Regions from separate parts of the Solibacillus sp. FSL W7-1436 genome, predicted to be linked through region 1. Evidence: riboswitches for the same ligand, from Rfam matches in the RefSeq annotation. Region 1 holds a riboswitch; each other region holds the start of a gene.
The links. A riboswitch is a leader RNA that binds a small molecule or an ion and turns the genes downstream of it on or off. The one in region 1 is predicted to bind thiamine pyrophosphate.
Positions count from the first base shown of each region.

Region 2: it holds a riboswitch for thiamine pyrophosphate, as region 1 does, so the genes downstream of both, thiT (energy-coupled thiamine transporter ThiT) here and MKX73_RS17105 (3-oxoacyl-ACP reductase) in region 1, are expected to answer to the same signal.
Region 3: it holds a riboswitch for thiamine pyrophosphate, as region 1 does, so the genes downstream of both, thiW (energy coupling factor transporter S component ThiW) here and MKX73_RS17105 (3-oxoacyl-ACP reductase) in region 1, are expected to answer to the same signal.

Region 1 is NZ_JBBOWV010000001.1:3,455,581-3,458,729, forward strand. It holds gene queF (preQ(1) synthase) at 2-502, opposite strand; PreQ1 riboswitch class I at 625-671, opposite strand; gene MKX73_RS17105 (3-oxoacyl-ACP reductase) at 813-1,574, opposite strand; TPP riboswitch at 1,733-1,831, opposite strand; TPP riboswitch at 1,889-1,986, opposite strand; gene MKX73_RS17110 (Dph6-related ATP pyrophosphatase) at 2,286-2,975, shown strand.
Region 2 is NZ_JBBOWV010000001.1:861,397-864,545, forward strand. It holds gene map (type I methionyl aminopeptidase) at 1-714, opposite strand, end outside; gene thiT (energy-coupled thiamine transporter ThiT) at 904-1,470, opposite strand; TPP riboswitch at 1,601-1,709, opposite strand; gene MKX73_RS04415 (DUF4870 domain-containing protein) at 1,825-2,154, shown strand; gene MKX73_RS04420 (SMC family ATPase) at 2,400-3,149, opposite strand, start outside.
Region 3 is NZ_JBBOWV010000001.1:531,384-534,532, reverse strand. It holds gene MKX73_RS02665 (hypothetical protein) at 1-13, shown strand, start outside; gene MKX73_RS02660 (VOC family protein) at 131-526, shown strand; gene thiW (energy coupling factor transporter S component ThiW) at 1,069-1,575, opposite strand; TPP riboswitch at 1,664-1,753, opposite strand; gene MKX73_RS02650 (cupin domain-containing protein) at 1,874-2,446, opposite strand; gene MKX73_RS02645 (nucleotidyltransferase) at 2,525-3,149, opposite strand, start outside.

The sequences.
Region 1 (3,149 bases):
ATTATCTATTATCAATTTTTTCAGGATATAAATCATGATTCATTAAACGATAGTTTGCTATTTCTTCATATTTCGTACCTGGACGACCGTAGTTGCACCATGGATCGATTGAAATACCTCCACGTGGCGTAAACTTGCCCCATACTTCAAAATAGCGGGGATCTAAAAGTTTAATTAAATCATTCATAATAATATTTACACAATCTTCGTGGAAATCACCGTGGTTGCGGAAACTAAATAAATACAATTTCAGCGACTTACTCTCCACAATTTTTTTATCGGGAATGTATGAAATATACATCGTTGCAAAATCCGGTTGCTGTGTAATCGGACAAAGACTTGTAAACTCTGGGCAGTTAAACTTCACAAAATAATCACGGTCTACATGTAAATTGTCTACAGACTCTAATACTTCTGGTGCATAAGCAAATGTGTACTTTACATTTTGATTTCCTAATAATGTTAAATCCTCTAATCCTTCTGTTTGGTGACGACCAGACATAAAAAAACCTCCTTAAGTTAATACCGGAGTATTCCAAGGAGGGCGAACTATAACATCTCTAATCAAACTATTGGAGGCATAAAAAAAAGCCACATCCAATATGGACATGGCGTAATATACATGTATCCATAGTTTTTTATAGAGGGTATCAGCTATGAACCTCTCCTGAACAACTCAGGTATTTCAATAATTTAAATTGTAGTATATATAGTTCATACTGTAAATCAATATTTTCAAAAATTATGCTTTTCTCTACATCCCAGTATGCCTATCAGTAGGATTCATCTTAAAGAGAGATACAAGTTTGCTCTTAATCCATTACAAGACCGCCATCAACGACTAAATTCTGCCCAGTGATGGCACTTCCCCAAGGAGATGCAAAGAATAATGCCACTTCCGCTAATTCTTTTGGTGTTGTCACTCTTTGTAAAGGGGTTGTGGTTTCAATCAATTGAAATACTTCTGCTGTTGTCACTTTACTTGCATCCGTTTGTTTTAAAAGTCCACCAGACATCATATTGACTGTAACGCCATACTCCCCTAACTCTTTCGCCATGTTACGTGTAAATCCGAGCAATGCTGCTTTAGCTGTTGTGTATTCATGATAAGCTACTACCGGATGCTGAAATAAGTTTGTCCCAATATTAATAATACGACCAAATTCTAGTTCTTTCATATCCTCAATGCATGCTTGAATACTATTTAAAGCACCCTTTATCGTTCCTTCCAATTGCTTATTGTAATCGGTCCATTGAAGCTCAAACACATTTTTTTGTGTGAGTGGATTAAATTCAAAATCAATCAATGCATTATTGACTATGGTTGTAATCGGGGTATGGAAATATTGCTTTGCCTTTTCAACCATTTGCTGCACTTCTTGTTGATTGCGGATATCTGCTTGTAAAGCGATAACTTGAGAACCCAAACTTTGTGCTAAATTTTGCGCTTTTTCCTCACTCTTATAATAATTCAGTACGACATTAGCTCCCTCTTTGACAAATGCTTTTACGAGTTCTTCTCCAACGCCTCTACTTGCGCCTGTAACTAAAACGGTTTGTTCATGTAATTTCATCATCATTTCCCCCTACTTAATTTTTGTTAGTTGTTTGAATATCCAGACCATTTTCATACTTTCCACAAAACTCCATCCGTTTTCCTCCTCGCTGGACTTAGATGGACGTAAGTGCAAAAAAACGTCTCTATGAATATAGAGACGCCAAAAAAGTGTATACTACACCTATAATTGCTCCCTACGTCAGTATTAACTGTCAGGTTATAAGGGTCAGGTTTTAACCTTCTCAACACGAATGTGTCCCCCTGCAATTAAAGTATTTGCAAAAGAAAAGCTCCACGTAAATTACGCGGAGCCATAGTAAGTACAGAAAAACTAATATGTACTTTGCTCCCTACGTCCGTATTAACGGTCAGGTTCTAAGGGTCAGGTTTTACCTTCTCAACACAGCTGTGTCCCCCTGCAAATGCATTTAATTAGTTTGATTCTATCAAAATGGGTTCAATAAAACAAGTACTCATCAGTTTAAACTGGAAATAGCCCAGTTGCACCTTTACTTGGACGATAAACATTAATTGTTTCCCCTGGATCATGTCGGCTACGATAATTCGCTACCCTTAGCGAACGTATGCAATAATAGCCTATCTGTAAGGTCCAATCGTGATAAAATGAAACAAACAATTTGAGCTATGAAAACTCATGGATGAAATATGATATTGGCAAATAACACGAATTATGAAAAAGACATTCAATAAAAGGGGAAAGATATAAATGGCAGAAGTAAAGGATTGGAAAAATAGTGTACACGGACAAAAATTTGTAGCTTCTTTTAGCGGAGGTAAGGACAGTGCCTTAGCTTTATATAAAGCAATGATGGTTGGAGAAGCGGTTGGACTCATCGTCATGCTGGAGGAAGAAGGAAAACGTTCTAGATCACATGGAATGCCCCCTGAACTCATACATGCCCAAGCTAGTTCTATAGGTTTGCCCGTTTATACTGCAGCTGCAAGTTGGAAAGATTATGAAAAAGTATTTATACGTCTTTTAGAAAATGCTAAAAATCATGGATCCGAAGTGTTAGTAACTGGAGACTTAGATATGCCTGCACATGGCTGTTGGCATGAAAAGGTTACGAAGTATGCCGGATTGAAGCTTGGAATGCCCTTATGGGAAATGAACCATCAAGAAGCTGTTGAAGAGTTCATAAATTTAGGATTTGTTACGATTATTGTAACTGTAAATTTATCACTTGGTATGCGGGAGGACGATTTAGGCCGGATATTAACTCATGAATACGTGAAGGAACTTGAAGCTCGTGGGATTGACCCCTGCGGAGAAGGTGGAGAGTTCCATACTACAGTACTAGATGGGCCCATTTTTAAACATCCTATACCAGTACGTAAATGTGAGATTATTAAGGACGGAGACTATGCTTTTTTACCTTTAGAGCTAGATCAGTAACTTATTAACCTTGATAAAATTGTTTGAAAAATCATCAAAACACGCTTTTTAAATTCCATTTATTTCCCCTTTTCGATTCAATCAAATTGAATGAATTGAGAACGGGATTATTGAAAGTATTCGGGTTTCAAATCAATCAGGCAATGCTATCATTAAAGTTATTTAATTTATAAA
Region 2 (3,149 bases), 2.6 Mb from region 1:
TGTTACGATAATCGAGTGTTCGATTTGGGCAACTAATGATTTGTCCGGTGTAATGAATGTCCAGCCGTCACCTGACTCCACGATATGTTCAGCCTTCGCCGAAATGAACGGCTCAACTGCTAACACCATACCTTCTTTCATGATCGTTGTATCCCAAGCATCGTAATAGTTCAATACATGGTTTGGCTCTTCGTGTAATGATTTACCTAAACCATGGCCAGTTAAGTTCATAATTACTGTCAAACCGTGATCACGTGCTTCACGCTCTACCGCTTTACCGATCTGATTTAATTTTGAACCTGCTTTAACCTTTGTCATTGCACGATCAAATGCTGATTTTGCTACAGAGCAAAGTTTTTCTTTATCTTCATAACCTTCACCAACGACAAAAGAAATACCTGTGTCTGCAAAATACCCGTTTAAAGAGCCCGAAACATCAATGTTTACGATATCGCCTTCCTTAATAACCTTGTTACCTGGAATACCATGTGCAACTTCGTGATTTACTGAAATGCATGTATATCCCGGAAAATCATACTCGCCTTTAGGACCGGAAACCGCGCCTGCTTCCGCAAACATACGGCCAGCAATTTCATCCAATTCTTTCGTTGTCACGCCAGGTACTGTCGCAGCTTTCATCGCCTCACGAATTTCAGCACAAATGCGTCCAATTTTTTTAAACGCCTGTATTTCTTCTTGAGTAGTAACAATCATGTGTAACTTCCTTCCTCTTAAACAATGTCTACCCTTAACTATAGCATACTTAAAATCGGTTGTAATTGTTCAAGGATTTTAAAATTTGGCGTTTTATTACTAATTTAGTACGACTTTCTACTATATAATGAGGAAAAAACTTGCAGCTGGAGAATTATTCCTCGCTGCAAGCCTTAAGCTTTTTAATCGTTATGTTGTTTTTACTTTTTGCAGTAAGCGGGGTGCAGATGTGAATAAAATAACTGCGATAATTGCCGTCAGTATTGTAGCAGGTACCATATAAGTACTGTTGTAAATAATTGAATAGGCCCATACATTATCATCGCCTGCATATTCTTTAAAGAACACGACACCTGCAAGCAAGTGCGAAACAAATCTTAAAGCACCACCTATAAGTGCTCCAATGACGATATAAAGTGCCATTTTCACTTTATTAAGCGATTGTGTTGCCTGTAATAACGGCTTTCTTACAATTGCTGCTAATCCTACTACTGTAAAGGCAAGACCATAATCCAAAATTGCCTGAAGCCAGTGTACAATATAAGCCCCGAACATCATTTGCATAATGCCGATCAGCAAGCCTGTTGCAAGTCCTGCCGTTAATCCCCAACGGATGGCCATTAACATAATCGGTACCATTACAAAGCTGATGGACCCGCCTTGTGCCCACATTTTAAAAGATACTTGATCCAATACAAGTCCGATGGCAGCAAATATCGCTATTTCCACCATCATCAATAATTTCTTTCTGTCCATAACAATGCCCCTTTCTTTTATCCGATGTAACAAAAGTGAAGAGGGATAGAATGGAACTTTTACTTCTTCCAGGTATCTAGAAAAAGCAAAAAACGATAATCAGGACAAAAGCCTGACTATCGTTTGAACAGTCGGATTCTATCCACATCCCTACGCAAGTGCTAACTTACAGGTTCAAAGAGTCAGTGCAATCCCGTGCACAATCTCAGCCGACTTTCTCGGCACCCCTTGTGGTACATCTAATTTTTATTGTTTGAACATGCTCATTGTAACGAATATTTTTACAACTTTCAACAGCTATTATTTTTAAATGTACTAGAATTACATATACTAGAGGCGAAGGAGTGATAAATAATGGAATCGAAAGGGTTAAGTGCACTGAGCTATTTGAGCTTTTATTTTGCACCGTTTATTTTACCGTTGATTATATTTATTGTTACAAAAGATAATGCCGTTAAAGACCATTCTAAAAAAGCTTTTATTTCCCAACTTATTCCGATAGTGTTAGGGATTTTGTATACGATTTACTTTTTAACCTCTGTTCTTTCCTGGAATGATACTTTGACCCTGAGTATACAGGATTTTTTCATCAGTTCGCATTTTATCGGATTTATTCTATTAGTTGTGTTTACGTTCATCCTGGCAATATGGAATCTCATTCAAGCGATTAAAGTTTTACGGTAATGTTTATAACAGCTCCTGATTTGGGTATATTTTTTATACGAAATGTTTTCGTTAAGGAGTGTTTACTAATGAAATTAAATAAACTCATTAAGACAGCAATTAAATATGGACCAATCGTGTATCCGATCATAAAAAAAATGATGGACAGCAAAAAATCAACTCCCCAACCAGCAACTACACGACGAACTCCAAAACGTTAATGCAAAAAACACATTTCCCGCTTTCTGGAGGGAAATGTGTCTTTCTTATTTAATGATAATCTCTGTTTTACTGTAACCTTCTTTTAGCTTTTGCACTTGTAAAATGGCGGGCATTGCTGCTTTCAGTTCTGCCACATGGGAAATGACGCCGATTAAGCGGCCTGTTTGCTGAAGGTCGATCAATATATCGATTGCCCTTCTTAACGCTTCCTCATCCAAAGTACCGAAGCCTTCATCTATAAACATTGTATCGATATGCACACTTCCCTGAACACTTTGAATAACATCGGCCATACCTAACGCCAATGAGAGTGAGGCGTTGAATTTTTCACCGCCGGACAGTGTTTTTACATCCCGCGTTTGCCCTGTATGACTGTCATATACATCAATGCTGAGTCCGCTTTGGGCATTTCCTTCTTTCCTTCCTGTAGATTTCAGGAAGTACTGGCCATTAGATAGGACACGCAAACGTTCATTTGCCGCATGTGTCACTTTTTCCAAATAGCCCATTTGTACAAACCGTTCAAATGAAATTTTCGCATCATTTTGACCACGAATTAAATTATAAACATGTTCGACTTGCATCAGTTTCGCTTTATAACTTTCAATCTGCTGTGCTGATTGGTCAAGTTTATCGCTTGTCTCCTTACATTGCTCCACATAGGACTGGATCAGTGTTATTTTGGAATACTGTGCCTCGATCTGCTCATTCAGCTCATGAATCTGTTGCTCACACGCCGTTAAATCGGCTTGTTCTTTTCCTTCAAGTAAAGGTTCTTCCTCGGCAATTTGAAC
Region 3 (3,149 bases), 2.9 Mb from region 1:
ATTTAAATATTAAACAAAAGGCATCTTCGAGTAAGGAGATGCCTTTTTATAGGTAGAAAAGTTCGCGCAAAAGGCTAAAATAGGCTAAATTGAAGTTGTGTAAATTTGAATTCAGAAGGGGAAGGATACAATGAAAAGCGCAAAACCATTTTTAATGTTTCAAGGCGGTGTTGCTGAAGAAGCAATGAACTTCTACACATCAGTGATCGAGGACGCGGAAATTACGAGCATTGTCCGCTATGGGGCAAATGAAGGCGGAGATGAAGGAAAAGTCATGCAGGCTACTTTTTCGATTAAAGGTCAGGAATTTATGTGCATTGACAGTAATCTGAAACATGAATTTGACTTCACACCATCGTTTTCTATTTTTATTACATGTGATACGGAAAAGGAAATCGATCATCTGTATGAAAAACTGCTTGAAGGCGGACACCCGCTAATGCCAATCGGGGATTACGGTTTCAGTAAGAAGTTCGGCTGGCTAAATGACCGCTACGGCGTGTCATGGCAGATCAATTTAGCATAATAAAATGTGCCGGGTGGCGTGCATTGATACCCGGCGCTTCATTTTCTAATAAAGGGCTGAGTTGTTCTAATATATTTTAAAATCTTCTAATAAAAGTGAGATTTTCTAATATAAGTGTCGGTTGTTCTAATAAGTATGTGGTTTGTTCTAATATCACCCGCAGATCTTCAAATATCCTGCCCGGAACTTCTAATATCTGCTCCAACTCTTCTAATAAAACAGCTAGGCCGGTGGAAAAAATTCTCCCTTAATAAAATGTGCTAATAAAATCCGCAAAAGTTCTAATATCTGTTCGATAAAATAGGTGTGCCACTCTAAAAACACATCCAGCAAAAAAATATTCTAATAAAGTCCGTAAAAGTTCTAATATCCCGCCCGGAAGTTCTAATATCTGCTCCAATTCTTCTAATAAAACCGCTAGGTCAGTGCAAAAACTCCTCCACCAATAAGTTGTTCAAAAAAACTTCGCAGAACTTCTAATATCCCGCCCCAAACTTCTAATAACCACCCGAAACGTTCTAATAAAAACACACCCCAACAAATCAACCCGCATTCTGATAAAGCATCCCGCCAAACGCCCGGTTTCTCACCATCACCTTCAGCAAACCGTAGCCTAAAAGCGCACCCGCAAACGAACTCATCATAAATGCCGGGACAAATCCGAACAGCGCCGCTTCCTGACCTAAAAATAAAACCGCAATCGGATAAGTAGCCATCGCACCAAGCAACCCTGTCCCGATCACTTCACCTGCCGCTGCAAACGCCAGCTTCTTCGTTTTCGCAAACAAAAATGCAGCGAGAAGTGCGCCAATCATACTTCCCGGATAGGCAAAGATACTGCCTGTCCCCATCAAGTTTCTCAACGTCGATGTAAGAAATGCCTGTAACACCGCATACCATGGACCGAGCAGTACCGCCGATACGACATTGGCAAAATGCTGAATCGGAAAAATTTTCGCAAAACCTAATGGGATGTACACCATACTGCTGAGAATCGTCGTAATCGCTGCGATAATCGCGGAGTATGTAAGCTTTCTCGTTTTATTCATTTCTACCATCCTTTACAATAATTTTTGCAACAAAAAAACCACTTTCAATTAAGAAAGTGGTATCGTAGCCTATACAAAAATATAAAATAGGGAATCGACACTACTTTCCTACGCTAGTATTACCTAGATCAGGTGCAAAGGGTACTTCTCAGCCAAACAGGCGCCCCCAGTAGTTTTCATATTCAATTACGAGCAGATTATATTCTGCCAATATTAGGTTAATTTCACAGTTATCATAACACGGCCGTTTCATTATGCAAATGCTTTTTAGAAATTTGATTCCTTTGACCGAGAAAAACTACTGCTCATACCCGCCGCGGTAGTTGCCGGGCTGGACTTGCTGCCATGGGTTTGGTGGACCGATGAAGGTATTCGGGCGTACCGGTGCAACTGCCTGCGTCCATAAATTTTCGTTCATCCCATATGTGTGGGCCATAATATTTGCTGGTGTCAGCTTGAGCAGGTCGGAACCTAAAATGACTTCAGGTGTCGGTGCGTTGAAAATGGCAAGCAGATGCGTGTTGTTTTGCGTGGCGACTTCGTAATGCCACCAACCTTGAGGGACGTTTGCGACCTGGCCGGGGGTAATCGGAAAATGCATCAGCTGTTTCGTAAACGGATTTAAAATCGAAACAATCGCACTTCCCGCAATACAATAAACAAGTTCCGCCGCATTTTGGTGGTAGTGCGGTTCAATGACATTATTGGCGCTCAAATAAATATCAAGCAGCGATATATTATCCAATGTGTTTAACTGGTTGACGCCCATTACATTAATAAAATTTTGCTGGTCTTTTACGAACAACGGGTTTTTATTAAGGTCGAATGTAAACTGGGGCTGCACTGATGTATAATCTTGATTCGGATTCAATAGTTCACCTCTTTTTATTGTAGTTAAAGTATGCAATAATTTACTGGTGTGTGCCTATTGTCGATAGTAGCCATCCATCTAAAAATACACATATAACGCATTGATTAATGTGAAAATCAAAATAAACAGGGTAGCACCACATACAATAATTTCTGCAAAGTGGACGAACATGACTCTTTCATAACTTAACTCGGCTTTACGAAAACTAAAGAAATCCCCATGACTGATAATATAAATAAACGTACTCACGACCATTAAGGAAGACATTAAAAATGAAATTGTTGGCAAAGAAGTAACGTAGCGCGAGTTGCCTCCTGTTTCCATATAGAGCGGAATATCCAATCTCTTACTTAACACAAAACTGCCAATGACCAGGATGTAGATAATAAGCGAAATATTAAACGGGTGTATGCGGTAATCGATCAGATCAAGCATTTTTTTTGTCTTCCCTTTATACTCCCAGTCCTTATTGTCTTCTACTCTGTCACCTTTCAGCATGTAAATAATACCGGCTATTACAAGCCCCGAAAATAAATACCATTCCAGCATCGTAAAAAACAGCGTCCAGCTATAAAACGGTGCGATCACAAGTGGGAGAATAACGAGTCCAAACAACCATTTATTAACTGGCTGATTAGCAATAAGCCATTCGTTTAAAGCATGCCGTTTATCTTTTGTATGTGCTTTTTCCGGTTCCCGGTAA